Regions from separate parts of the Lysinibacillus sp. AR18-8 genome, predicted to be linked through region 1. Evidence: predicted binding sites of a transcription regulator. Region 1 holds the regulator's gene; the other holds the start of a gene.
What was found. The regulator LexA, encoded in region 1, represses DNA repair genes until DNA is damaged. The targets are predictions, from matches to a motif close to CGAACATATGTTCG.

Region 1 (15,143 bases):
CCTTGCCCAAGAGGACCAGTTGTTGCCTCTACCCCTACTGTATGACCATATTCAGGATGTCCTGGTGTTAATGAATCCCATTGGCGGAAGTTTTGAATTTCTTCCATTGGTAAACCATAGCCTCCAAGGTGAAGTAAGCTGTATAAAAGCATTGAGCCATGACCTGCTGATAGTACAAAACGATCACGGTTAAACCATTTTGGATTTGCTGGATTATGGCGTAATTGTTTTGTCCAAAGCGTATAAGCCATTGGCGCTGCTCCCATTGGTAAACCTGGGTGACCAGAATTTGCTTTTTCAATAGCATCGATTGACAAAGTTCGGATAGCATTAATTGCTAAAAGATCCGCGTGTTGAGTCATTATATTGTGACATCCTTTCTCGTCCTATATATTGTTCTTTTACAGTTTAGTCAACATTGCTTTAGAAAACAATGCTTTTTGTTATACTATTTGCGTTTTCATACATACTTTATTGAATTGTGTCACATTAATTTAGAAATTTATTTTTTTGTGCTTGTTTTACCTTCTCAGGAGTTACATCATTTCCTTCTGCATCGACCACTTTAACGTTTTCAATCGTATCTCGCATCGTTGCTCTAAACGTATCTAAATACTCCTTGCGAAGCGCTGTGCGCTCCTTTGCTTCTTCCTCTGTTAATTGTCCGCTTTTCGCTTTAGCAGATAATTCATTAATTCGGTTAATTTTTTCCTTTGATAACATGGTTACACACCTTTCAGTACCTAGCTTAATGACCTCAGTATGCAAAGTATAGCATGGTTTCCCTTAAAATGCAGTTATACCAACCCTTAAAAACACTTCTTAGCCATTATTTACATGACTTCCAGAAGTTAGAGGTGTATAACTAATAATAAAAGGAAAAATTTGATAGATAATAGGAGGAGCTATCATGAACATCACAACACCTAGACTACTTATTCGAACATTTGAAGCCCAAGATTGGCAGGCTGTTTATAGCTATATGTCCGATAAAACGGTCATGCACTATATGCCAGAGGGTGTGTTGAATGAAGATCAGGTTCAAAATTTCGTAACAGAGAATAGCAACGAGCAAGCAAAACATTTCGCCATTGTTTTACGTGAACAACAGCGAGTCATTGGTCATCTTGTTTTCCACAAATACTTTGGCGACCATACTTATGAAATTGGATGGGTTATGAATCCTGCCTATCATAATCATGGCTATGCTTCTGAAGCTGCTCTGGCCCTATTAGATCACGGCTTTAATAAAATGAAACTTCATCGAATTATTGCCACATGCCAGCCAGAAAATATCGCTTCTTACCGAGTCATGGAAAAAATCGGAATGCGCCAAGAAGGATTTTTCAAAAAATGCATTCCTCATGGAGAGACTTGGTGGGATGAATACTATTACGCTATTTTAGAGGAAGAATGGAACACTCAAAAGGTAAGAGGTGTATGAAATGAAGAAAACTGCGGTGTTATTATACCCACAATTTAGTGAATATGAATTGAGTGTTGCTTTGTCCATATTAATGCAAGGCGGTAAACCCATCATCACACTTGGATCGAATACCAAACCTATCAGAGGAGAATCTGGTTTAAATTGTATAGCTGATTTATCCGTGAATGAGGTAGAGCTTGACGATATTGATAGTCTACTATTACCAGGCTGTATGGATATTTCTACATTACAACTTGAAGAGAGCTTACTAGACTTCATTCGTCTTCTATCTGCAAAAGGAGGAATGATTGCAAGTATTTCTAGCTCCCCTTACCTATTAGCAAAAGCAGGGGTCTTAAAGAACAAAAAATATACAGTAGGACTACCTTTAGATGGCATGGAGCAGTTAGGGTGCTTTGAACTTCATAACTATTCAGATGAACTAGTGGTACAAGATGGAAATATCATTACAGCAAGAGGAAGAGGTTTTATTCCTTTCGGTATTTGTTTCGGGCATGCGTTAAAGCTAAATTTTGATGAAAATTGGTATTAAGTGATGATTTAAAACCCAAATGTCCAATTAGTTGGACATTTTTTAATTCTTATCTTACGATATATGTCTAATACTTTGGACAAAATGGAGGGATCTTTCTGAAGAACATCATCAAAATTTTAAGAAAAAAATTAGGCATAACACAAGCTGCTCTTGCAAAAGAGTGTGGAGTTGTGAGACAGACCATTAATAGTATTGAAAATGATAAATATGATCCGACCCTAGAATTAGCTTTTAAGATTGCTAAGGTTCTCAATAGCCGTATTGATGAGGTGTTTATCTATGACTAAATTTCACCCGGATTATATGATTACAATGAAGGATTTTGTGAAAGAACACTCGGCAATTTTAAGAAAACAAACTCAAGAAGTGTCGATACCAGTGACAAATGAGGACCGAAATACCCTCCTAGCCATGCTGCAATATCTGAAAAATAGCCAAAATCAAACGCTAGCAAAAAAATATAAGCTTCGCCCTGGAAGTGGACTCTCTGCTAATCAAATTGGCGTAGATAAACGAATGTTTGTTGTACTCTTTGATGACCAAGAAATGATGCTGATTAACCCTAAAATAATGAGTCATTCCCTTAATATGATTTATCTACCGGAAGGAGAAGGCTGTCTATCTGTAAATCGACCTGTCCCTGGTTTTGTACCGAGATATGAGAGAATTAAAGTCAAAGCTTACGACATCGATGGACATGAAATCATTGTACAGTTACAGGGCTACGGGGCCATCGTTGTACAGCATGAAATCGATCATTTAAATGGCATCATGTTTTATGACCGAATAAATAAAGAGCACCCTTTCCAACTGCCAAATCATGTTATCATCGAAAGCTTATCTTCCCTTCAGTAGTTTTTACAAAAAAAATTAGCAGGAATATTATTTTCCTGCTAATCTTTCTTGGTGTTCTTGGAAACGACGATGTACAGTCGCCTTACTTACCTCAAAGCCTAACCCTCTAAGCGTTATAGAAATTTCTTCAAAGGTAAATCCACGTTTGCGTAGCTTCACAATTTCGTCTACAGGTAGATCTTTTCGCTCCTGCCCCTGCGGATTACCTCGATTCGATAAATTATTTTCTGGACGATAACCGTTTTCTACAGCACGTCGCATACCTCGTCGAATTTTAGCATTATGGATTCTACGTTGATATTCCTCTACAATCGCTAAAATCTCAAGCAGCATCGTATCCATTTCATTTAATTGGACTGGGCCTGCATCACGCATAGAAAAAACATCAGTTGCTGACTTTTGTAATAAATGTAATACAGCCATCCTTGCATTGCCTCGTCCTAAACGAGTTTCATCTTGGACAAAAAGAGCATTAATGTTCTTATCTTTTATAAAATCAAGCATTTCTAGCAAGCCTTCACGTTCTACATCATAGCCACTATGTTGATCTTTAAACACGCCCTTCACCGCATAGCCTTGCTCTTTAGCATAGCGCAGCAACTCTTCCTGCTGGCGCTCTAATGAGGAGCTTTGTGTTTCTTTTTCAGTACTTACGCGACAATAGACAACAGCCGATAGTTGATTATTTATCATTGTTCATTTCTCGCAATTTCGATAGTATTGATGGGACTGGCTTGATCACTCACTACAGGAATAACTAGAGATTTTCCCGCTACAATTTTAATATCTGCTAGTTCATTTTCAGTTTTTACAAGCTTTATCCAATCATCAGTACTCATTTTACCACGATATTGCTCGGCTAACGACCACAAGCTATCCCCATGTTCGATTTGAATTTCTGCGTAACTAACTTTTCCTGGATCAGTAATGTAAAGGTATGCTGCAAATAATAAACAAGCTCCTATTAAAATTGAGATATGTGTGTTTTTCTTCAACCATGTCATAATCATTACCCCTTTTCAAGAATGTTTGTTCGGAATGTATGTTCCCATAATAAAGCGAACAAACGTTTTTGTCAAACACTTTTCGAACCTATGTTTGCATACATGTTCGCATTCTGTTATACTATCAAATAAGAAGAATGATTTTAGAAAAAAGAGGTGAGCACTCATGAAAAAAGTTTCGAAAAGACAAGAGGACATTTTAGCTTTCATTAAGGAAGAGGTACGAGCTAAAGGATATCCGCCATCAGTACGTGAAATTGGTGAAGCAGTTGGACTTGCTTCCAGTTCAACTGTTCATGGACATTTAGCTCGATTAGAACAAAAAGGCTTTATTCGTCGAGATCCAACAAAGCCACGTGCAATTGAAATTTTAGAGCCTGAAGAATCCATTCAAAAACAACAGGTGATCCATGTCCCACTTGTCGGGAAGGTTACAGCTGGTTCTCCAATTACAGCAATTGAAAATATTGAAGAATACTTCCCATTACCCGATACGTATGGCACAAGTGAAGATCAATTGTTCATGCTAGAAATCATGGGGGAATCAATGATTGAAGCTGGGATTTTAGATGGAGATTTAGTCATTGTAAAACAAAAGGCAACAGCTAATAATGGGGATATTGTTGTAGCTATGACAGCTGAGGATGAAGCAACTGTAAAACGTTTCTTTAAAGAGAAAAACCATTTCCGTTTACAGCCTGAAAATTCTTCTATGGAACCAATTATTGTCGATCAAGTTTCTATTTTAGGACAAGTTGTAGGTCTTTATAGACGTGTACATTAACGATTAAAGCAGATTTTGAGGATTATGTTCCTTCTAAGAGCATGTATCCTCTTTTTTACGCAAAAAAAGAATCCACATACGATTGGATTCTTTGTACAATGCCTCTTCTAAGCTTCCTTCTTAAATTTTATGCTCGCTTCAATAAAGGCTGAAAATAGCTTTTGAGCACTCTCATCTCCTGCTATGGCTAGTTCCTCAGGATGCCACTGAACAGCTAAGCAAAATGGCATCTCCTCATGAACTACCGCTTCGATAATACCGTCGTTAGATTTTGCCGCTACTTTTAATTTTTCTGCTAAAACATTCACCGCTTGATGATGAAATGAATTCACTGCTATTTTCTCTTGTTCAACGATAGTCGCTAATAGATTGTCAGCAATAACCTGTACAGTATGGGTAGCTACAGCTCGACCTGATTGCTGCATATGTTGGAGTAACTTGGTACTAAAGTGATCACTATCAATATCCTGATATAAGGTACCACCTAATGCAACATTTAGTATTTGAATTCCTCGACAGATCCCGAAAATAGGCATCTTACGTTGGAATGCGGCTTCAATCAATGCTAACTCAATCGTATCTCGCGCTGGATGAATTTTTCCAAGCTTTAATGAAGGCTCAGCCCCGAATAGAAATGGATGCACATCATGACCACCAGATAATAATAAACCGTCTGTGAGGGCTAAAATCTGGGCTGCCTCTTCTTCTACTCCAATTGGAATAATCAGTGGAATTCCACCTGCTTCAATGATACTTTTGCTGTAAGCAACATTTAATCGAGAGGATAAATCATCCTCTACAAAGGCTGTAATACCAATAATCGGTTTCACTTGCTTCCCTCCACATTCTTGAAAATTGCACAATTACCAAAAGCCTAGATACCAATTAATTAATACATCGCCATAGAAATAAACAATAACTGCGGCCAATGCAATAGATGGCCCAAACGGAATGGGTGTTTTTCTCCCCTGTTTGTTTTTCGATAACATGGTAATCCCGACAATCATACCAATAACTGCAGCTAAAAATAGCGTTAACAGTGTATCAATCGTACCCAGAACGAGACCAATTAAAAAGAATAATTTAATATCGCCTCCACCCATGCCACCGTTTGATAGCACAGCAATGATATATAATATGCCAAAACCAACCACAGCACCCACAAGAGAGTCCCACCACGGTGTTAATGGTGACAGCACTCGTCCAATAGCTAGCAAAGGTAAAAAGAATACTAACACCTTATCTGGAATTAGCATATAGGCTAAATCTGATACAACGATAATAATTAATAAAGAGATAAAAAAGAGTGCTACTATCAATTCTATGCCCCAGCCTAGCTGCCAATAAGCAAAGGCAAATAATACACCTGTCATTAATTCTATGACTGGGTAAACCCAAGAAATTTTATTGCCACAACCCCGACATTTTCCTCCTAAAAATACATAAGACAAAACTGGTACTAAATCAAGCGCCGTCAGTCGTCTCTGACATTTTGGACAATGTGAAGGAGGATGTACAATCGACTCCTTCTGTGGTACACGTAAGCCAACTACATTATAAAAAGAGCCAAAGACAAGTCCAAATAAAAAAATAAAGATCGTATAAGCCATTTCCAATTTTATGTCCTCCTAAACCAATAGGCGCCCATACAAATGAAGTATGGTGCGCCTATCAATAAAGTTATTGTTGTTCTTCGTAATAGAACGTCGTCACTTGCACTGTTGCCTTTAACGTAAGATCTGCATCTTTCTCAAGCTGTGCCTGCTCTCCAGGCAATTTAAATTCAATCTTATCGGTTTTCATGACACGCTCTAATTGTTCAACCTCCTGTAAAAAGCTTTCAAGAGAATTAAAATCAAGCGCACCCACCTCTAATATAAAAGTAACAAGCTTTAAATTAGTTGGTAAAGAGTCCTTCGAAAGAGATGCAATCGGTGTAGTAGTCTCCTTGTTCTCCTGATCACCATTGACCTCTGCTTCAGCCTGCTCCAACATATTAAGATCATTCGATACATCTGAAGGTGTCACAGTGCCGTCCTCACCTTGAACCGTTAAAGACAGTACACGAGTTCCTGTCACCTCTTCAATCTCAGCTAAATCAAGAATAATCTTTTCAACGGCTCTTGTTACAGGTAGCTTTTGTCTTAAGGCTAATATATTGATAGTAGGCTGTCCCTGCTCTTTGTCTAATTGTGCTAGTTGTTCTTTGACACTAGCTAATTCTTGCTGCACCTGCAATACATTCCTCTCTTTTTCATTCACTTCATCCAATTTTGGTGAAAGCAAATAATAATACAGCGCAAATAAAATAGCAGCTATCAGCGCCAGTAACAAGATCATAGATGAATTTTTACTACTCGTTAATTTATTCATGAGCGTCGTCCTCCAGCTAAATACATAAAATCGATTGTCGCTGTAATGGACACTGAATACCGCGGTACTTCTTTAAATTTTTGTTGGGGTGTTAACACCCTTTGTTCACCTAGCTCTATTTCAAAGTTTGAGACAGTGTTAATTTGAGCATCTGTAAAATAGCTACTCATTAAAAGTCGCTCCACATATTTCGATATATCTGTCATCGTTTCAAAATCCACTTCAATATTCACCGAGTTCTCTCCGAAAACATAGCTACGTAAATAGGATTGAGTTGGTAATAAAGTTTTTGTTTCATCAATTAACGGTGTTACAGGATAAGAAACGCTTTGTATAAAAGTTACTGACTCTTCCAACGAACCCTGATCGACATTTTGTCGTGCGTCTAGCTCTTGCTGCAATTGATCAAGCTGTGTTGTTAATGCCTGTTCCTCTGCAGTCAATCGTGACAATTCACTTTTGGATGTAAAAAATAAAAAAAGTAAATACGCTACAATAAGTCCCACAATGACAATCACCAAGCTATAAAAAAGCTTGGGAGAGGTTGTTCTTTTTTCAAGTTGTGGTAAGAGGTTTATATCTGGAACCATTAACGAACCTCCTTCAAAGCTAAGCCAAGCAACGTTGAAAATTCTCGCTTAAAGCGCGGAAACGATTTCTCAATTTTTTTCCCATCGACAACCCTTAGTGGTGGTTCTAAATTAGAAGCGAGTAAGTTCCCAATTGATTTCAATAGTGGGTTATCGCCAAGCATGATAATTTCATCCACTGTTTTTTCACCTTTATGTAAAGAAAACTTAAAGAAATTCATCATCCGATCAATCTCTAGAACCTGATCCATTACGACCATTTGATAATTCTCTGATTCGCCATTATAAATAAATTGATAGCTAAACTCATTCTCTTTCTTCCCCAGCCATTGCGTCATATCTACTTCAATGGTTTGATAGCGCAAAAACTCCACTTGGCCATTGGAAAAAATACTGATAGAGAGTTCATTAATCGACCATTCTGCAATTAAATATGTTTTATTAGGCATTAATAAGGACATGTGCTCTAATAAGCGTATATTACAAAGCGCACGAATATCGGCAGCTTCGGGTTCTAATGAAACATCTAACAGCATCCCTACCAGTTTCGTAATCTCTTCAGAAGGTGCAGCAAATAAGATAGCCTTGCCGTCCTCGGCATCTGCATCATACACATCAATTAAAGGGTCTTGAAATGGTAAATGAATAGAATGTCCCAATTCCATTTCAGCATATCCTCGTAATTCCTGAGGCTTTACATCTTTAGGGTGCTCAAAGTTTTTTAATAGAACCGTCGTATCAGGGACAAACATACGAACAGCCTGTTTTTTCCCTGTCCATTTCATTACTTGCTCTTTAATCACCTCAAAAAGAGCTACCTCATCGATAATAGTTCCATTTTCAACGATTCCAGCTGCTAAAGGGTATTCATAGCCCTGCCACTGATTAGGCTCTGGTCCTTTCGCCACAATCGCACGCAGCACATAATCCTTCAGTTCAATCGAAACATGCGACTTTCTTTTTCTCTTAAACATGTGAAAAGACCTCCTTATCCTACTCAGTATAAATGATTTTTTCAATTAGTCATCCATTTCCCAGCCAGAAACGCAAATTTTCTTGCGCTTCTGAGTGGGTTGGGAGGACTGATGCCGTCTGTTTATTTTCCTCCTCCTTCACCGCCTTCTTCTTTAGGAGATTCTACTCCTGCATCTTTTAGTCTTGCATTAAGGTCTGACTCGTTTATTGTTGTACTTGATGGTTTTAAATTAGTTTTCATCTTATTTAAATTAGGGTAAGTAATTGTCCATGTATCATCTTTAAACGTAACCTTAGTACCATCTAATTTAATTCCATCCACAAAAGGGTCTAGTTCAGAAGAACTACATTCGTCAGCTACAGCTTTACACGCCCCATCAATATAAGCAATTTTAGCCCCCGCTAGAATATTTGATGCTTCCGCTAAAATTGCACGGTCCTTCGACTTATTAATAATATTACCAATTGCAGGTACAGCGATTGCTGCGATAATTGCTAGGATAACAATTACAGCTAATAGTTCAACTAATGTTAAACCTTTCTCATTTTTCAATAGTTTTTTATTTTTCCACTTTTTTAACATTTTGAAATCCTCCTTAATAGTTTTATATGAAGTGTGTGTACACGCGCTTCTGAACATTATGGCGAAGGTGCACAATCTCGCCCAATACATTTGCCACCAGTTCCCTTGCTGCCCTTACGAATATCGTCTGCAATATGCTGTAAGGTGGCATTATCAAAATTTATATATTTTCCATTGCTGTAATAAATCGCATGCGCATTGAAGTAGTAGGTGCCCTCGATAAATTGAACATTGGCACTCTGACCTTCTTTATCTGCCTCTAATATTTTGCCAGCACTGTCTAAATAACCGTCGGATACTAATTTTTCCACTTCGACGATTTGCCATTGATCAGCGGTTGGATGCTCCATAAAATAAAACTGCGCAGCATGAATAACATTAATGGCATCTGCTTTTAATGCCTTATAACGTGAATTATCAATGACATTACTTATAGCTGGAATTGCAATGGCAGCAACGATAGCTAGAATAACAATGACTGCCAATAACTCGACTAATGTCAAGCCCTTTTCGTTCTTTACCCTAATTTCCATGTCCAGTCTCTCCTTTAATACTTAACCATGAAGATACCTACTTGCCGCTTCCTTTTGTTAGCAAATCTAAGTAGATATTTCCCATTAAGCGGAACAAAAGGGCATCCATATAAATATTGTAAACATTACATATTTTCATATAGTTGGAACATTGGTAAGAATATAGCCGCAACGATGACTCCAACAACTAGAGCCAGTACCACAATCATTAAAGGCTCAATGAGTGACTTCATGGTATCGACAGCACGGTTTACTTCCTCTTCATAAAAATCAGCGATCTTTTCGAGCATGTAATCCAAGGACCCTGTTTTCTCGCCAATTGATGTCATTTGTGTTACAAGCGGTGGAAATAGCCAGCTTTTTTCAAGTGGCTCTGATAATGTGCCACCCTTTTCTAAATTATCGCGCGCTTCCAGTACTACTTTCCCCATTACCGGATTACCACCAACCTTTTCGACAATTGTTAAGGCTTGTAAGATTGGTACGGAGCTGCTAAAGAGTGTTGACAAGGTTCTTGTCATTCTCGCGATAATATCCTTTTGCAAAAGCTGTCCAAAGATTGGCATACGCAGTAAAAATACATTGACGGCATAATGAAACTCTTTATTATTTTTATAGAAATAGTGAAGGCCCACTACTAATACCAAAAGCCCTAAAATCACAAGGTACCAAAACTGAATGAGCCAATCACTAATACCCACTACAATGACCGTTATTAACGGCATTTCCAAATTCATTTCTTTAAATGCATCCATAAAGGTTGGCACAATAAACACCATTAAAAACATACCAACCACTAGTGTTAGAAGCGATAAAATCGCTGGATAGGTCATGGCAGATTGAATTTTTTTCTTAATGTTGTATTGCTTCTCTAGTGTGCTTGCAAGACGATCTAATGTATCGTCGACGTTCCCTGTAGCCTCACCAGCACGCATCATATTGACAAATAGCAATGGGAACACTTTTGGGTGTTTGCCTGCTGCATCTGAAAATGCCATACCATTTCGAATATCCTCTTCAACCTGCATCAATGCTCGCTTTAGTGGTTTACTCCGTGTTTGCTCACCCAAAATATGGGTCGCTTCAACGACAGGAACGCCAGCACGAATTAATGTCGCATATTGTCGACAATAAATAACAAATTCCTGGTGCTTTACTTTTGTTCCAAAAGCAATATCTTTATGTAAAATGCTATTTGACTCCTGAAGTTCTCGTGCATTAATTCCTTGTGCTCGAAGCTTTTCCATGGCTACCTTTTTATTCGGTGCCTCGATAATGCCCTTTTTAGGTGCTCCTGTTTTGGTCCGACCACTATAACGAAATATCGTCAACTATAATCACCAGCGTTCATATATGGTCTTGCATCCTCTAGTGAAATCTTACCTGTGGTAATTAGGTGTTGCATGGAATACTCCAATGTGTGCATACCCAATGCTTTACTTGTCTGCATCACACTTGGAATTTGGTGAATTTTTTCGTTACGAATTAAATTAGAAATAGCAGGTGCCTGTACTAAAATTTCTGTCGCAGCAATACGCCCTTTTACATCCTTACGTACAAATAAACGCTGAGAAACAATACCTTGTAGTACATTCGCAAGCTGCACACGAATTTGACTCTGCTGATGCGGTGGAAATACATCGATAATACGGTCGATCGTCGTTGGTGCACTACTTGTATGCAGTGTAGCCATAACTAAATGCCCTGTTTCAGCAGCCGTAATAGCCGTTGAAATGGTTTCATAATCTCGCATCTCCCCAACTAAAATAATATCTGGGTCTTGACGTAATGATGCACGTAAACCATTGGCAAAGCTCATTGTATCGACACCAATCTCACGTTGATTGATAACAGACTTCTTATGTGTATGCAAATATTCAATTGGATCCTCTAACGTAATAATATGTTTAGATCTTGTTTCATTGATGTGATCTATCATTGCTGCCAAGGTAGTTGATTTCCCTGAGCCTGTTGGGCCAGTTACTAAAATTAAGCCTTGTGGTTTTTCCGCAAGCTTATATAACACCTGTGGCATATTGAGTGCTTCAATAGAAGGAATTTTAGCCTCAATTAAACGAGCTGCAATCGTCACTTCATTTCGCTGATGGTATGCATTGACACGGAATCGACATTTCCCAGGCAATGAAAAGTTAAAGTCCGTTTCTCCCTTATCCTCAAATTCCTGTTGTTTATGGACAGGAAGAATGACCTTTACCATTGCCTTCAAATCCTCTGTTTCAAGTGGGATTGTGCCATAATGCTCTAGTTGCCCATGGATACGATATACTGGTGGAATACCTTTTGTTAAATGAAGATCAGATGCTTTTTCTTCAAATGCACGTGTTAATAATTCAACGATTGAATATGCTGTCATTTTTTTCACCCCTAGTCTGCACTTGCAACACGTAATATTTCTGAAGTGGTTGTTTGGCCTGCTACAACCTTTTGTAATCCATCCACTAATAGGGTATGGTAGCCTTTTTCTTTCATATAATCACGGAGGACGCGATCACCAACACGATTTAAAATCATATCCTTTATTTGGCGATCAACAGGGAGGATTTCATGAATCGCCATACGTCCTCTGTAGCCTGTTTGATTGCAGGCAGGACATCCACGCCCTTTTTTACCATGTGTTACGCCTCCCACCCCATTCTCCTCAAGTATTTCTAGTTCACGAGAAGTGAATATATATGGTTCAGCACAATCACGACAAACTTTTCGTACAAGACGTTGCGCCATGATTCCTACAAGGGAAGAGGATAATAAAAATGGCTCGATCCCCATGTCATGGAGCCGTGAGATAGATTCGATAGCACTGTTAGTATGCAGTGTACTTAATACTAAATGGCCTGTTAGTGAAGCACGGATAGCAATTTGAGCTGTTTCAAGATCACGAATTTCCCCTACCATTACAATGTCGGGGTCCTGTCGTAAAATTGAGCGTAACCCTACCGCAAATGTTAAGCCGACTTCCTCTTTTACTTGAATCTGATTGATACCATCTAACTGATATTCCACTGGGTCCTCAACCGTAATTATGTTGACGCCTTCTTCATTTAAATGAGAAAGGGCCGCATATAACGTAGAGGACTTACCTGAGCCTGTTGGTCCAGTAATCAGCATCATACCGTTTGGATGGGCTATCATTTTCCTGAAAAGTGCTTCATTACTTGCACTAAAGCCTAATTTATCAATATCATTGGCTGAATTAGTTAAATCTAAAATACGCATAACTACCTTTTCACCATAAACTGTTGGTAGTGTAGCTAAACGGATATCGACAGGTCTAAAATTAACATTGGTTTTAATACGTCCATCCTGCGGAATACGATTTTCTGTAATATTTAAATTCCCCATAATTTTAATACGCGCCAATACGACGTTTTGCATGTGCTTTGGCAAGGATCGCTCAGTACGTAGCACACCATCTACCCGATAGCGGACACGAAGCTCTGTTTCTTGCGGATCAAAATGGATATCACTAGCGCGCTGTGCGACACCATTCGCAATAATTTGATTCACTAAACGAACAATAGGTGAATCCTCATTCTCTATTTCCTCTTGTGTTTCCGTACTTGTGGCAGCCAAATCCAACATTGCCGCATCCATTGATTCCTGTAAATCATAGTATTTTGTTATCGTCCGATATAAATCATCTTTTGCCGCAATACTTGTCTCGATTTGACAGCCTGTCGTCATACGAACTTCCTCAATGGCGAAATAATCCATTGGGTCTTCCATTGCAATAAACAATTTATTTTTTTCTTTGCGAATCGGCATAATATTTGTCCGCTTTGCCAGCTCCGCTGGAATTAGCTGTAATAATTCGGGACTAATTGAAAACTGATTCAGGCTGATATGAGGGATACCAAGCTGGAATTCTAAGACTTCAATAAGCTGCTGCTCTGTTAAGAAATTTTCTTTGATAAGGAAATCTCCAAGCTTCTCATTTTTCATCTTAGTAGTTAATGCGTACTCAAGCTGGTCAGCTGTGATAACACCTGATTCCACCAGTAAATCCCCTAAACGTTTACGCCCTGGCTTCATTGCCATAAACATACCTCCAATCGTTAAGGACTTGTTTGTACAAAATTACCACCTTTATCATAGTAGCCATAGACAATTTCTGGTCCATCTTCTTGCTTTGTTTCCTCTGATTTTGAAGGTTTCACATCAGGCAAACCATTACCATCTAAATCCACTTCTAAATCAGGATCTGTTGCACCCGCCCCTACGTTCTGAGTAGGCGTTGTGATAATAACAGGCTCCTGCGAAGAACGCATAACAATTCGATTTTGAGGTGCATAATAATCTCTACTAATGAATTGTTCTTCTGTTGCTCCGTTCTCTACAATGGAACGATAAACTTCCACTCTTGAACCCTCTTTACCCTCTTGCTCCACTCTTTCTTGTCCAGCCTTTAACTCCTTCGAATAGCGATAAATAATGCGTGGCTTTACAATTTTATCCTTACTAACACGTACTGTGATGTCCTTGTCTTTCGCGGCTGCAAAAACTTCTATCTTTAATTGATTACCCTCTATAGATGCTTTCAGTTTACCGAGCTGCTCAGACCGATTAATAAATTGTAAGTCTTTTGCTAATGCTGCATTGATATCTGCCTCAATTCCCTGTTGCAAATAGCTTGGATTTATTTCCTGAGAGTGTCTTTCTAAAATTTCGTAATCCGTTTGAAGAATTACACTATATAGCATTGATGCCACAAAATCTAAACCTGCATCATTGACAACCCCGGCCTGTTCACCTAAAAGTGTAAGCAACGAGATGGATTGATTTGGAACTAGATTTACATCATTTAATAACGGAATGATTTTTGCTACTCCTTGACTATTTGCTGGTAGCTCGGCAATCTGAAAGGCAATCCTTTCCCCTGTTTGCATGGAACCTTCATTGATAACGGCTTCGACCTTATGCTCCTTCAAATAGCTGGCTTGTAAGATTAGTTTCTGGAGTGTTTTATCTGTATCCCAAACACCTGCTTCATCTATTTGCTGCGTAATTGCTTCATTGACGGTAACAGGAATGGGAATATGAACGACTTTTTCTTTTTGCCAAAAAGCATACCAAGGCTTTTTAGTCAGCATTTCGTACTGAGCAATAGCTGCTGATGGATCAAAAACAAATTGTTTCGAGTCAATGGTTTTGGCTATACCATCACTAACAATTTCCATTTCGGCACCTTGCCATTCTGAAATTGCATTTTGTAGCGTAGTTGCTAAATCTACTGTTTTCACATCATGGATCTCAATACCCCCAATAGTTGAAGATTGAGGACCTTCTTTAGCAAAAACTGTGTCATTTAGCACAAATGATGGAACAAAAAATCCCACAACTAGAACAATTACCAAAAACAAGCTAATTATTTTTATGTATGTTTTCATCCACATCATCCTTTATTTAACTTAGTGGTTTTTCTATTTATATACAAATGATACTACAA
Region 2 (15,143 bases), on a different contig from region 1:
AAACCTATGATTATTTCAACTGGCATGGCCACAGCAGGAGAGCTTGACGAAGCAGTTCGTGCTGCGAGAAATGAAGGAAATCAACAAATTGTACTTTTAAAATGTACAAGTACTTACCCTGCTACTCCAGTAAACTCAAATATAGCTACCATTCCTCATATGCGAGAATTGTTTGGAACTGAGATCGGTTTATCAGATCATACGATGGGAGTTGGGGTATCTGTAGCAGCTGTAACACTTGGTGCAACTGTAATTGAAAAGCACTTTACAACTTCTCGTGCAGACGGCGGTGTCGATTCTGCTTTTTCAATGGAGCCCCATGAGCTAAAAATGCTAGTTAAAGAAACAGAGCGTGCTTGGCAAAGCATAGGACAAGTACAATATGGGCCAACTGATGCTGAAAAAGATTCTACAAAATTTAGACGCTCTTTGTATATAGGGGAAGACTTAAAAGCAGGGGACCGATTAACCAATGAAAATGTGAGGAATGTACGACCTGGCTTAGGATTGCCGCCAAAATACTATGATTTAATCATTGGCAAGCGCATTAAGCACGATGTAAAAAAAGGAACGCCTTTAAGTTGGGAGTTATTACTATGATTAAGCGCAATGAATTCCTGTCCTACGGTCGCCAATCTATAGATGAAGAAGATATCCGAACGGTAATTGAAACATTGCGTTCACCATTTTTAACACAAGGACCTAAAATAAAAGAGTTTGAACAAGCGATCGCTGATTATGTTGGTGCTCAATATGCAGTTGCTTTTTGTAATGGAACTGCAGCACTCCATGCAGCCTGTTATACAGCTGGAATAGGAGAAGGAGATGAAGTCATTACATCGCCTATTACCTTTGCGGCTAGTGCGAATTGTGTACGTTATATGGGAGGAACTGTTGTTTTTGCTGATATTGATGCCAAAACATACAATATTGACCCAGCCGAGATAAGAAAAAAAATAACACACAATACTAAAGCTATCATTCCAGTTGATTTTACAGGCCAACCTGCCGATATGGACGCTATCATGGAGATTGCACATGCACATAACTTAGTTGTTATTGAGGATGGTGCTCATTCTTTAGGTGCTGAATATAAAGGAAAAAAAGTTGGCACACAAGCAGACATGACCATGTTTAGTTTTCATCCAGTTAAACCGATTACAACAGCCGAGGGCGGTATAATTGTTACAAACAATGAAGATTATTATCACAAATTGAAATTATTCCGTAGCCATGGTATCGAACATACTGAATATTCAACTGAACAAGGGGATTGGTATTATGAAATGACGGACCTTGGCTATAATTATCGAATGACAGATTTACAAGCAGCGCTTGGCCTATCCCAAATTACAAAAATTGATTCGTTTATTCAACAACGCCGCGAAATCGCAGCATTTTATACTGAGGCATTTCAAAGCATGGATGGTATTGTTGTTCCGCACCAATTACAAGAAACAAATTCAGGCTGGCATTTGTATATGATTCAGCTTGAAAAAGGGTCTCGTAAGCAAATTTTTGAACAAATGAGAGCATTAAATATAGGGGTACATGTACATTATATTCCTGTTTATTGGCATCCTTATTACCAACAACTGGGCTATGAACGAGGATTATGTCCAATTGCTGAAAAGTGGTATGAAAATGTATTGACTTTACCTATTCACCCTACTATGAAAACAGAAGATTTAGCAATTATTGTGAAAAATATAAAAGAGTTAGTAAAAAATATTTAATTAAATAGTCATGCTAAAAGAAGAAAGTGTACACTTATTGATGGCTATTCTATTTTTAATAATTTTATTAATGTTTTTAACAATAAGGAATCAAATTATTTATAGCGGGAGCTAAAGGTATGAAATATTTAAATTTATGTATATGAGAAGAAGAGTAACTTTTAGTAAAAGTGATAGTTGTGGAACTTATCAAATCTAGAAAACGCTTTAAGATTAAAAAAATATAGTTTATTACTCCTGAATCTATTCTAATAGTCCAGGAGTTTTTTATTAAACAAGGAGCTTGCTCATTGTTTTGTCAAAAAACATGAAACATTAGAAAAACCTTCCGATAATAAAGTTAAGAAATGAAAGTTTAGGAGGTTGAATTACATGCGTATCGCATCGCAAGGGCAGTCGGTTGACATAGTTACTGTACCAATAAATTCAAAAGCAATGAGTGTGCAGGAAAATATGACGCCTAATGTTTCAATGGAAACAATCTCTAAATCTAAGATTGAAAAGTCAAATAATACTGGGGAAGAACAGGAAATTTCAAAAGATATATTACAACAGGCGGTAGATGTTGTGAATGAATTTTTGGAAATTAATCATAGTTCCTCCAAATTTGTTTATCATGAGGGTTTGGAACGTTATTATGTAACAATCGTAAATCGTGATACTGATGAAGTAGTAAAAGAAATTCCACCCAAAAGATTATTAGATGCATTTTATGAGATGCAAAAAATGGTAGGAATGATAGTAGACGAAAAAATTTAAAGGAAAATAGGAGGATAAAAAATGGTTTCAAGGATTGGTGGATTAGCATCAGGGATGGATATTGATAGTCTAGTAGAGAAATTGATGCAAGCAGAAAGAATGCCATTGAATAAAGCATTTCAAAGAAAACAAACATTAGAATGGCAACGTGACGCGTATCGAAATGTGAATGTAGCTACACAGAAACTTAATAAATTTTTAGAGGAAAAGATGTGGTTACAGAGTCAAATGATGAAAAAAACCGCTACATCTTCTAATGAAAACCTAGCAACTGTTAAAGCTACAAATACAGCGACTGGTTCTCTCAATATTGAAAGTGTTTCACAATTAGCAACTTCAACTCAGATGATTGGTGAGCAAAAAGGTTATACAGGTACAACGAAATTATCAGCTTTGGTGGGGGAATCTGTTAAGTCAATAGAGATAAAATCAATCGATAAGAACGGTAATTTAGCAGAAAAGGCAAGTACAATTACCTTCGATCCTTCTAAAGATACAATTAATGATTTAGTAAAAAAAATCAATCAGAGTAATGCCGGTGTTACTGCATTATTTGAAAATGGACAACTTTCATTAACTGCAAATAATACAGGTAGTGTAAAAAGTGGTAGCGGGGAGATTGTCTTTGGACAAGGAAAAGAACTATTTGATGCATTAGGGATGGATAACGCAACTCTTATATCTGGTAAAAATGCGATTCTAAAAGTTAATGGTATTTCGATGGAGCGTTCATCAAATACAATTACGATTTCTGGCTATGAGGTATCACTTAAGTCAACATTCAATGCTAAAGCAGGAGCAGCTGATCGTGTAGCAGCAACACTTATAGAATTGAATAATGCGAAAGATGCACAGCCAATTTTAGAAGCTGATAGAGATAAAAAGCTTGGAGAATACAATACTTATTATAATGATACGTATAAAATAGAGCACGAGCGTATTTTTGGGAAAAATAATTTAACAGTAGATCAACAAGGGAAATTTGATAAGTTTTCAGATGTAGGAAAGGTTGCTCTCCTAAATTCTACTGATTTGAATGATTTACAATCTTTGAGCATCGATTATACAGATGCAGACAGTATTAAAACATCGATTAACAATTCAAGCTTAACAGATGAACAAAAGGCAAAACTATTAAGACTATCTGCAGATGACTTAAAATCTTTACAAAGTACAGATGGAGGGGCATTACTCGACCGAGCACATCAAATAGATTTTGAAAACTCCTATAAATCTTTAGATAAGACTTTTTTGAGTAACCTGTCTGCAGACGATATAACATTTTTATCTGAAATCAAAGGTAAGGATAATAGTGAAATAGATCAAATTTTAGCAGGAAAAGATGATGCTATTAAGAATAAATTCGAAAAGATGGATAGAGTTGATTTAGCCCGTTTAGCGGATTTAAGTGGATCCTTAGAAGATTTTAAACAATTTAGTGTAGTTGAGAAAACTAATAATGACAATCTAGCAGCATATAAAACAGCAGAAAATGATGTTCAGTCTGGTCTGAAACGTATTGCGGAGGCTCAAAAATCTTATGATAATGCAAAGGCTGCAGAGAGTAGCACAGCAGGTGATACTTCTCCTACTGTAGCTCCAGTTAATTTAACCTCTACTACTGATACTAAAAGCATAAAAGATAGTATTCAAGAGTTTGTAAAAACTTATAATGAAATGCTCGATACGCTGAATGGTCTATTAAAAGAGAAGAAATATCGTGATTATCCACCATTGACAAAAGAACAACGTGAAGATATGTCTGAAAGCGAGCAAAAGTTGTGGGATGAAAAAGCTAAAAGCGGTTTATTACGTAGCGATTCTTTAATTCGCGATGGTTTAGCGAAGATGCGCTCGCAATTCGTATCGTCTGTCAAAGGATTGGGTGATGATACAATTGATTCTTTAGCTGAAATTGGGATTACAACATCTAAGATACTATCAGATGGTGGAAAGCTAGTAATAGATGACAAGAAACTTGATGCTGCATTGGAAAAAGATCCTGATCAAGTTATTCAAATGTTTACTAATCAAGGTAGCCTAACTACTATAACTGATGAAAAAGGTAGAAAAGTAACTCAAGATTCACGGGGTATTACGAAACGTCTAAGAGATGAAATAGCTGCTTTAACAAAAAGTATTGAGAAGAAGGCTGGTAAGGAAGGAAAAACAGATCAAACTTATAGTTTAGGTAAATTAATTATACAATCTGATGATCGTATTTCTAAATTACAAGCTAAACTAGTAGATATAGAAGCACGTTATTGGAGACAATTCACAGCCATGGAACAAGCCATTAATAAAGCAAATCAGCAATCAGGTATGTTCATGCAAGGTGGGGGCTTTTAATAAAGGTAGGGGAATAATATGCAGCCAATAGATCAACTATTACAGGCGTCAGCTAGTTTATTTAAGCATTTGGGTGAAATTCCTAAAGGTGAAGATCGTGATGAATATATCGACACAATCAATAGCATGTTGGACAAACGTGGATTGATTGTTGATGGGTTAATGAAAGATGGATTTCAATTCGATGAACAAAATCGCATTCATCGTACGTTGTTTGAACTAGATAGTGGCATTAAAGAACGATTGGCTGCCGTAATGAGCGCAGTTAAACAAGACATGGCAAACCTACAAAAAACGAAAAAAAGTGAAGAGCAATATTTCAATCCTTACTCGAATGTTCGTGTGATGGATGGCATGTATTATGACAAAAAAAATTAATCGTTTATCTTCATTCATCGTGGCAGTAGTTGCTAGCTGATGTAGATAATGCTTTGGCAGATGTCATGGATTTTAAAAGGAGTGAATTGTGATCTTACAATTCAAAAACCAGACAAAATTACGTTGAGACGTAAATAGCTTTTCTTCGGAAAATGGTTTAAACTAGTAAATAAGTAACCTTTCAAAGGAGTTGTCCTTTATTGGCAGCAAATTTAACAGCACAAAACGCGTATAAACAAAATAGTGTGACTACAGCTTCACCTGGCGAATTGACATTAATGCTTTATAATGGATGCTTAAAATTCTTGCATAAGGCGAAACAAGCTATCCAAGATAAAAATATTCAAGAGAAAAATACAAACATTCAAAAAGCTCAGGCGATTATTAGTGAACTGATGTCTACACTCAATATGGATATTGAGATTTCGAAACAAATGCTACCTCTTTATGAATATATGAATCATCGTTTAGTAGAAGCCAACATTCAAAATGATGTAGCCATTATTGAGGAAGTGGAAGGATTTGTGACGGAATTTCGCGATACGTGGAAGGAAGTAATTCGCATTAATCGACAACAGCAATTTGGTCAGGGAAACAGCGGACAAATTTAGACACAATTAGAGATCATCGAAAGAGATGGTCTCTTTTTTGTTAAACCGTTATGATCATGAAATAGTCATAAATTAGGCTATTCAACGGTAAAATATGTTACTTATTCCCTGTGGCTGTTAGTTGGGCATCATGGCATAATCAAAGCAATAAACATGTTTAAAAGAGTACTGGGGTGGGAATATGATCTTTAAGCGTCAAGAAGGTTTCCGATTTAAATTTAAGGAGCCTATTCAAATAACTTTTGCTATTTATGAGAATGGGAAGGTCAATCATGGACAAACGGCTATGGCTGACTTGTTGGATATAAGCCCACGTGGATTAAAGATGTTTACGGAAGTGGATTTAGGTATAAACCCTCCTCCATTAGATATCTATTTTGTGCTTGATACACAAGAAGTTCGCGCTTATGGAGAAGTGATTTGGAGTCGTCCATTTGGGAGCGGCAAGCAATACGGCATCTATTTCAATAATCAAGGACCTGTGGAAGATTTGATTGTTGAAGAACTAAAGCTTCGACGAAAAAAGGAAGCAGCAGAAGCGAAAAAACAAAATAATAATTTATAAAAATTTTTGTAAAAAAAAGAATGATTTTAGAGGAATTTCACACACTTGTGTAGAAATAGATAGTATAGCAGTTATAAAGGAGGAGTTTACATGTTAAACTTTAACATTCGTGGTGAAAATATTGAGGTAACTCCAGCTATTCGAGAGTATGTTGAGAACAAAATCGATAAAGTTGAACGCTATTTTAACGAAGATGTTAATGCCAACGCTAATGTCAATTTAAAGGTTTACAATGACAAACAAACTAAAGTGGAAGTTACTATTCCAATGAAGAATCTAACTCTTCGTGCTGAAGAGCGTCATAATGATATGTATGCTGCTGTTGATCTAATTGTTGATAAATTAGAGCGTCAGATCCGCAAGCATAAAACAAAAGTAAACCGTAAATTCCGCGAGCGTGAAGGTGCAGGCCTTTATTTTGCTACTACTCAAGCAGCCGCTGATGCTGTGTCAGAGGAAGAAGAATACTCAATTGTTCGTACAAAGCAATTTGATTTAAAACCTATGGATCAAGAAGAGGCAGTTCTACAAATGAATATGCTTGGACATGATTTCTATGTCTTTACAGATGCTGAATCGAACGGCACAAATATTGTATATAAACGTAAAGATGGAAAATATGGCTTAATTGAAACAACTTAAAACTTCATGATGACGAAGGCTCTCGCGATGGCGAGGGCCTTTTTTTGGTATGACAATCATATGTAGCCGGGGTGACAGTTTGCATGAAACTGTTACACAATGGTAAAATGAAAGTTGAATCTATATAGGAAGTGAAAAACATTCATGGCAAACCTATTAAATAAATTATTTGATTTCAATAAACGTGAGCTAAAAAAATTAGAAAAAATCGCTGACCAAGTTGAGCGTTTCGCTTCTCAAATGGAACAGCTTTCAGATGATCAACTACAAGCGAAAACAGATGAATTTAAAAAGCGCTATGCTGAGGGTGAGCATTTAGAGTCGATTCGTGCCGAAGCGTTTGCTGTTTGTCGAGAAGCGGCAAAACGTGTATTAGAGATGTACCCATTCCGCGTTCAAATCATGGGGGCAGCCGCTCTTGATGAGGGGAATATTGCGGAGATGAAAACCGGGGAAGGTAAAACTTTAACAGCGACAATGGCTGTTTATTTAAATGCCATCACTGGTAAAGGTGTACATGTTGTAACAGTCAACGAATACCTAGCGAGTCGTGATGCTGCTGAAATGGGACAACTTTATAATTTCTTAGGCTTATCTGTTGGGCTTAATTTAAATAGCCTTTCAAAAGATGAAAAACGTACTGCTTATGAGGCAGATATTACGTATAGTACAAACAATGAGCTAGGATTTGACTACTTACGTGATAACATGGTGCTTTACAAAGAGGAACGTGTACAACGTCCATTGCACTATGCTGTCATTGATGAGGTGGACTCGATCTTAATTGATGAAGCTCGTACGCCATTAATTATTTCGGGTCAAGCTGGGAAATCAGCACAGCTTTATAAACAGTCTAATGCGTTTGTGCGTATGTTAAATGCGGAAACGGATTATACGTATGAAGAATCCACAAAAGGTGTTACGTTAACAGATGCAGGTGTGGAAAAGGCAGAAAAAGCATTTGGCATCGATAATCTATTTGATTTGACACATGTTCGTTTAAATCATGCGATCAATCAATCATTAAAGGCGCATGTAAGTATGCATAACGATGTCGATTATGTTGTGCAGGATGGCGAAATTGTGATCGTTGATGGCTTTACTGGTCGTTTGATGAAGGGTCGTCGTTATTCTGATGGCTTACACCAAGCAATTGAAGCTAAAGAAGGCGTTGAGATTCAAAATGAATCGATGACTATGGCGACAATTACCTTCCAAAACTACTTCCGTATGTATCAAAAGCTTGCAGGGATGACAGGTACAGCGAAAACAGAGGAAGAGGAATTCCGTAATATTTACAATATGAATGTTGTAGCTATTCCGACGAATAAACCGATTGCTCGTGATGATCGTGCTGACTTGATTTTTGCAACGATGGAAGGGAAATATAAAGCAGTTGCTGCTGATATCGCAGAGCGTCATAGAGCTGGTCAACCTGTTCTTGTTGGTACAGTTGCTATTGAAACGTCTGAGATTATTTCTAAACTATTGGATAAACATAAAATTCCTCATAATGTATTAAATGCGAAAAATCATGAACGTGAAGCTGAAATCATTGCGAACGCTGGTACAAAGGGTGCAGTGACAATTGCAACTAACATGGCTGGACGAGGTACAGATATTAAACCTGGCGAAGGAGTACTCGAAATTGGCGGTTTAGCGGTAATCGGTACAGAGCGACATGAATCACGTCGTATTGATAATCAGCTTCGTGGACGTTCTGGTCGTCAAGGGAATCCTGGGGTTACACAATTCTACCTATCCTTAGAGGATGATTTAATGCGTCGTTTTGGCTCTGATAATATGAAGTCGATGATGATGCGCTTAGGTATGGATGATTCTCAGCCATTGCAATCTAAAGTTGTGTCGAGAGCTGTAGAATCAGCGCAGAAACGTGTCGAGGGTAATAACTTTGATGCGCGTAAACGCTTATTACAATATGACGATGTACTACGTCAGCAGCGTGAGATTATTTATAAAGAGCGTTATGATGTACTAGAAACAGAAAATATGCGTGTACTTGTTGAGTCTATGATTCAAGAAACAATTGATAATGTTGTTAGCCTGTATACTCAAGGTGAACAGAAGGATTGGAACCTAAAGGCTATTGAAGACTTTGTAGCGGCTAATCTTTTAGAGGAAGGTCAACTTAAAGTATCTGATTTCCAAGGCAAGTCTGCTGAAGATATTAATCAGCTAATCTCTGATGCTGTTCATGTTCGTTATGATGAAAAAGAGGCAGAACTGACACCAGAGCGTATGCGTGAGTTTGAAAAGGTTATTTTATTACGATCAATCGATACAAAATGGATTGATCATATTGATGCAATGGATCAACTACGTCAAGGTATCCATCTGCGTGCTTATGGTCAAAACGATCCACTTCGTGAATATCAACAAGAAGGCTTTGCGATGTTTGAGGATATGGTAGCCTCTATTCGCGAGGATGTTGCGAAATATGCGATGAAAGCAGAAATCCGCAATAATCTGGAGCGTGAAGAGGTGGCAAAGGGGCAGGCTGTTAATCCAAAAGAAGAAGGTGGCTCTGCGCCGAAAAAGCAACCAGTACGTAAAGCTGAAAACATTGGCCGTAATGATTTATGTCCATGTGGTAGCGGCAAGAAATTTAAAAACTGTCATGGCACAGCTCAATAATATCTAGGTGAAAAAATCATTTTAACTACGTGTTAAAATGATTTTTTCTTTTTAAATTTCTCAAAAATGAAGAAATTTTAGTATAAAAAGTCAGAATTTATAGACAATTGAAAAATATGGGTATACAATAGCTGTAATAATAGGTATATAGTACAAGTCATTTATCCTATTATTATCCTGAATTTTTGATGGTGATACTAAGTCTTAAGGAGGATCGGAATTTTCAAGCAATCTTACTCATTGAAAATAGCGGGAATGTACGCATAATTGTATATTCCTTTTTATTTTGACTGGAAGCAACATAAAATGTATAAAGGGGGACTATAGATGCATAAAAAAGATATTATGAATAGTGAAACAATGATGTATATGCCTGTGTATGATTCCTTTGGAAATTTATGTACGCAGGTGTATGAGAAAAATAATGAGTATATATCTACGTTACCACCAACGAAATTATTGGACTTTAATCTGCGTTATTTTGGTTCTAGTTTAAGAGGAGCGTTCGATGGTTCGAAAATGATCCTAGGCAAGCTTAATAAAAATCCTATCGTCGTGCACGAACGTTGTAATATTTTATGGTTCCCTAGTAGGTCTCCTTTACATCCTGACTGTATCTGGTTCGCTGTTCATCATATAGATGACTATGTCGCTGTGGATAAAAAGAGGACCAAGGTTACTTTTATGAATGGCAAGGAATTTATTGTGGATGTCAGTGTCAACGCGCTAGAGTCTCGGATTCAAAGAGCTTTTTTATTAAAATATAGACTAGAGAAACGAACAAAATATTTACTTGTTCAGTATGACCGTGTGAAAGTATTTCAACGTCTTGCCAAGAATATGTTTGAGGACGAGACGCAGGATAGTTGACTTAATTCCACAAAACATCTGCTAGATAGTATGTTTTCGTTTCTAAAAACGTTATAATAAAAAGATACGGAGCTTTATGATTAAAGTGTTAGCTCCATGACTAATGTTCGGAGGATTTAACGATGATTGAATTAGCAGATGTACGCAATGTGTTAGACACTACAGCCAAAAAATTGGCGGACTTTAGGGGGTCTCTTTGACTTAGAGAACAAAGAGGCACGTATTCAGGAGCTAGATGAAATGATGCTAGAGCCAGGCTTTTGGGATGATCAGCAAGGTGCTCAGGTGATTATCAATGAAGGAAATGGCTTAAAAGCTATTGTCAATGAATATAAAGATTTAGTGGAAACACATGAAAATTTAGATATGACACTGGAACTTTTGCGTGAAGAACCAGACGAAGAATTACAAGAAGAACTAGGCAAAGAACTAGCAGAATTCCAACAAAAGATGGCTGATTTTGAGCTTCAATTACTGCTAAGTGGCCCATACGATCAAAACAATGCCATTTTAGAGCTGCATCCTGGTGCTGGTGGTACGGAGTCACAGGACTGGGGTTCAATGCTATTACGTATGTATACACGATGGGCTGAGAAGCGTGGATTTAAAGTGGAAACAGTGGACTATCTACCAGGAGATGAAGCTGGGATTAAATCTGTAACATTGTCGATTAAAGGTCACAATGCTTTCGGTTATTTACAAGCGGAAAAGGGTGTGCATCGTCTAGTACGTATTTCTCCATTTGATTCGTCTGGCCGCCGTCATACGTCCTTCGTTTCCTGTGATGTTATGCCAGAGTTTGACGACAATATAGAAATCGATATTCGTACAGAGGATTTAAAAATTGATACGTATCGTGCAACAGGTGCAGGTGGTCAGCATATTAATACGACAGATTCTGCAGTCCGTATTACGCATATTCCTACTGGTACGATCGTACAATGTCAAGCTGAGCGCTCCCAGATTAAAAACCGTGAAAAAGCGATGACGATGTTAAAAGGGAAGCTATATCAATTAGAACTTGATAAACAGCAGGCACAATTAGATGAAATACGCGGTGAGCAAAAAGAAATAGGCTGGGGCTCCCAAATTCGTTCGTATGTCTTCCACCCATACTCGATGGTGAAAGATCATCGTACAAATGAAGAAACAGGTAATGTGGGTGCTGTGATGGATGGCGACTTAGATCCATTTATTAATGCCTATTTACGTTCAAAAATAAATTAATACCCAGATTCCCCAAGAGTGAGATGCTCTTGGGGAATTTTTGTTAAAAGGGTGGATGATAGGGTGCATCTTGGCTCAGCTGTTTTCGTTCATTCATGTAATATTTATACAGCATAGATGCGTTAAGAAATTGTTTACTAATGGAAGCATAACGAATAGGTATTTCGATTTGTTTATCATTTTTTAACGTTACAATACACCCCAATTCACTAGGTGTAATATTAATAATTGCATGAAGCCCTATCCATATATTGTGAATGGAGCTGGGTGAATAAGTTGGCAGAAAAATACAGGGATAACCATAATCAAAGGCCACGACGATTGGTAGCTTGTGTTGATTGCCGAAAAAACGTTTAGCCGATTGTTTTGCGGCTTCATAAGTTGATCCTAATGAGAGACAGGATTTTCGAAGGACATGCATCGGTTTGCGTGTAACAATCAGCTCATTATGCTTATCAATCACATGCGTGAAGACTTTGGAGTCATGCTGAATAGGTTGCAGCAAATAAGTATTGAATGAAATTAAGTAGCCGTTTACAAAGTTAGTTGTCATATAGGGAGTGCCTCCTTTTTTCTAGTGATAACGGTAGTGTAAAACAGAATATGACTTTCTTAAATTAAATGAAATAGTTGAAAATCGTTCAGAAAAGCACGAAATGCCTAGAGAATTTGCTCTAAATATCAATTGATTAATAGCTAATCCAAGATATTTTCGAATCGTAAGCATTGCTTTTTAAATTCAATTTTCATATAATTTAGAAAAGGATCGAGGTGAGATCGTTGGATAAATATTATTCGTATACAGATTTTCTGAAAGCCGTTGGTCAGTCGAAAAAAGTTGATGAGGCAGAGAAATTATTAAACGAGATTTATTTAGATTTATTTTTAAATCGTATCCAGCGTATGCATCGGCAAGAGCAGCTCATGGTTCTGATAGATAGAGCACTCGATGAAAAAGATGAAAACGCATTTTATCAATACGCATCCGAACTAACTTCCTTACACCAAACAGAAGATGAATCATATTGACGAACCCGCTCTCCATATCTATTGGAGAGTGGGATTTTTTTGCTTTTGAAAATAGTTGCAGAGGATGTGAAGATTGTATGTTTTGGTTAGAAGAAGTGATCTTGCTTATAGAATGGGGAAAGTCATTTAAAAAGTTTGAGACGCTGTTTATTAAAAAGTGAGAGTCGCTCCAAAGGAAAGTGACCCTGCTCATAAAAGAAGGAGAGACGCTCTAAAAGTACAGACCCCGGCTCCTGAGAGAGTGTGAGCTGCACATAAAGCAAAACAGGAAATCCCATCCATCGATGAAGCTTGAAAACCTAATAAAACGGCTATTATAAGAGTAACAAGTTAAATTGACTGTATTGTTATGTAATAAAAATTTTAGAGATGAAAAAAAATTTTACAAACATTCGTTCGTTAAATGTTCGAAATTTTAATATTGCTATGCTAAAATATATGTACAAATTGGAAGAAAGGACGGGGACATGAGTGCAAACATTTGATTTACAAGCGCCATATCAGCCTAACGGGGATCAGCCACAGGCCATTGCGGAATTAGTGGAGGGTGTGAAAGCAGGCAAACGTCATCAAACATTGCTTGGTGCTACTGGAACAGGTAAGACGTTTACCATTTCGAATGTCATCCAGCAAGTCAAAAAACCAACACTAATTATGGCACACAATAAAACACTAGCTGGCCAGTTGTATAGTGAATTTAAAGAGTTCTTCCCAAATAACGCCGTTGAATATTTTGTCAGCTACTATGATTACTACCAACCAGAAGCTTATGTACCGCAGACAGATACCTATATAGAAAAAGACTCTAGCATTAACGATGAAATTGATAAGCTGCGTCACTCTGCTACTTCTGCATTGTTTGAGCGTGAGGATGTCATTATTATTGCATCTGTGTCCTGTATCTATGGTTTAGGTTCTCCCGAAGAATATCGAGAAATGGTTGTTTCCATTCGTACGGGTATGGAAATTGAACGTAATCAGCTACTGCGCAAGCTTGTAGACGTTCAGTATGAGCGAAATGATGTTAGTTTTACTCGCGGAACATTTCGGGTACGTGGAGATGTAGTGGAAATCTTCCCAGCCTCTCGTGATGAGCATTGTATTCGTGTGGAATTTTTTGGGGATGAAATCGATCGCATTCGTGAGGTAGATGCACTAACGGGAGAGATTTTATCGGATCGAGAGCATGTTGCTATTTTCCCTGCATCTCACTTCGTTACACGAGAAGAGAAAATGCGTAAAGCGATTGAAAACATTGAAAAAGAATTAGAGGAACGACTTGCATTATTACGTGCAGAAGATAAATTACTAGAGGCACAGCGTTTAGAACAGCGTACACGCTATGATTTAGAGATGATGCGTGAAATGGGCTTTTGCTCTGGGATTGAAAACTATTCACGTCATTTAACATTGCGTGAAGCAGGTGCTACTCCATATACTTTGTTAGATTATTTCCCCGAAGACTTTTTACTTGTGGTTGATGAAAGTCACGTAACACTTCCACAGGTTCGAGGAATGTACAATGGTGACCAAGCACGTAAAGGAGTGCTCGTAGAACATGGCTTCCGATTGCCATCTGCTCTAGATAACCGTCCATTACGTTTTGAAGAGTATGAAAACCGCGTACATCAAGCGATTTATGTATCAGCCACACCAGGTCCTTATGAACTGGAGCATACACCAGAAATGGTAGAGCAAATTATCCGACCAACTGGATTATTAGATCCATTAATTGATGTACGTCCTATCGAAGGGCAAATCGATAATTTAATTGATGAAATACAAGATCGAATTGCGCGTGATGAGCGAGTTTTAGTGACAACGCTAACGAAGAAAATGTCTGAGGATTTATCGGCCTACTTGAAGGAAATGGGCTTAAAAGTAGAATACCTACATTCAGAAATTAAGACACTAGAGCGTATTGAAATTATCCGTGAGCTACGCAAAGGAACGTATGATGTGCTAATTGGTATTAATTTATTGCGTGAAGGTCTTGATATTCCTGAAGTGTCCCTTGTGGCCATTTTAGATGCTGATAAAGAAGGATTTTTACGTTCAGAGCGTTCATTGATTCAAACCATTGGTCGTGCTGCTCGTAACGCGAATGGTCATGTCATTATGTATGCAGACCATGTAACAGACTCGATGAAAAAGGCAATTGATGAAACGAAACGTCGTCGTGCGTTACAAATGGCTTATAACGAGGAGCATGGCATAACACCTCAAACGATCATTAAGAAAATCCCAGATGTGATTCGCGCAACACAAGTAGCAGAAGAAGAGGAATCCTATGTAACAAAGGCCACGAAAGGCAAAAAGCTG

Region 2: uvrB (excinuclease ABC subunit UvrB) is a predicted target of LexA. The motif match lies at 13,207-13,220, and genes of this name have one in related genera.

The regions. Positions count from the first base shown of each region.
Region 1 is NZ_MDGU01000005.1:98,376-113,518, reverse strand. It holds gene tkt (transketolase) at 1-362, opposite strand, end outside; gene BFM98_RS04075 (DUF896 domain-containing protein) at 490-723, opposite strand; gene BFM98_RS04070 (GNAT family N-acetyltransferase) at 911-1,444, shown strand; gene BFM98_RS04065 (DJ-1/PfpI family protein) at 1,446-1,979, shown strand; gene BFM98_RS04060 (helix-turn-helix transcriptional regulator) at 2,078-2,269, shown strand; gene def (peptide deformylase) at 2,262-2,837, shown strand; gene BFM98_RS04050 (YneB family resolvase-like protein) at 2,865-3,530, opposite strand; gene yneA (cell division suppressor protein YneA) at 3,527-3,841, opposite strand; gene lexA (transcriptional repressor LexA) at 4,008-4,625, shown strand; gene BFM98_RS04035 (gamma-glutamyl-gamma-aminobutyrate hydrolase family protein) at 4,733-5,455, opposite strand; gene BFM98_RS04030 (prepilin peptidase) at 5,489-6,241, opposite strand; gene BFM98_RS04025 (hypothetical protein) at 6,306-6,998, opposite strand; gene BFM98_RS04020 (PilN domain-containing protein) at 6,995-7,588, opposite strand; gene pilM (type IV pilus biogenesis protein PilM) at 7,588-8,562, opposite strand; gene BFM98_RS04010 (prepilin-type N-terminal cleavage/methylation domain-containing protein) at 8,685-9,146, opposite strand; gene BFM98_RS04005 (prepilin-type N-terminal cleavage/methylation domain-containing protein) at 9,203-9,679, opposite strand; gene BFM98_RS04000 (type II secretion system F family protein) at 9,805-11,010, opposite strand; gene BFM98_RS03995 (type IV pilus twitching motility protein PilT) at 11,007-12,053, opposite strand; gene BFM98_RS03990 (GspE/PulE family protein) at 12,065-13,735, opposite strand; gene BFM98_RS03985 (G5 domain-containing protein) at 13,753-15,084, opposite strand.
Region 2 is NZ_MDGU01000003.1:73,608-88,750, reverse strand. It holds gene pseI (pseudaminic acid synthase) at 1-600, shown strand, start outside; gene pseC (UDP-4-amino-4,6-dideoxy-N-acetyl-beta-L-altrosamine transaminase) at 597-1,736, shown strand; gene BFM98_RS01165 (flagellar protein FlaG) at 2,109-2,495, shown strand; gene fliD (flagellar filament capping protein FliD) at 2,517-4,844, shown strand; gene fliT (flagellar protein FliT) at 4,863-5,222, shown strand; gene fliS (flagellar export chaperone FliS) at 5,423-5,833, shown strand; gene BFM98_RS01145 (PilZ domain-containing protein) at 6,015-6,398, shown strand; gene hpf (ribosome hibernation-promoting factor, HPF/YfiA family) at 6,489-7,040, shown strand; gene secA (preprotein translocase subunit SecA) at 7,185-9,695, shown strand; gene BFM98_RS01130 (competence protein ComK) at 10,023-10,565, shown strand; one part of gene prfB (peptide chain release factor 2) at 10,688-10,762, shown strand; one part of gene prfB (peptide chain release factor 2) at 10,764-11,792, shown strand; gene BFM98_RS01120 (competence protein ComK) at 11,836-12,345, opposite strand; gene BFM98_RS01115 (IDEAL domain-containing protein) at 12,573-12,821, shown strand; gene uvrB (excinuclease ABC subunit UvrB) at 13,293-15,143, shown strand, end outside.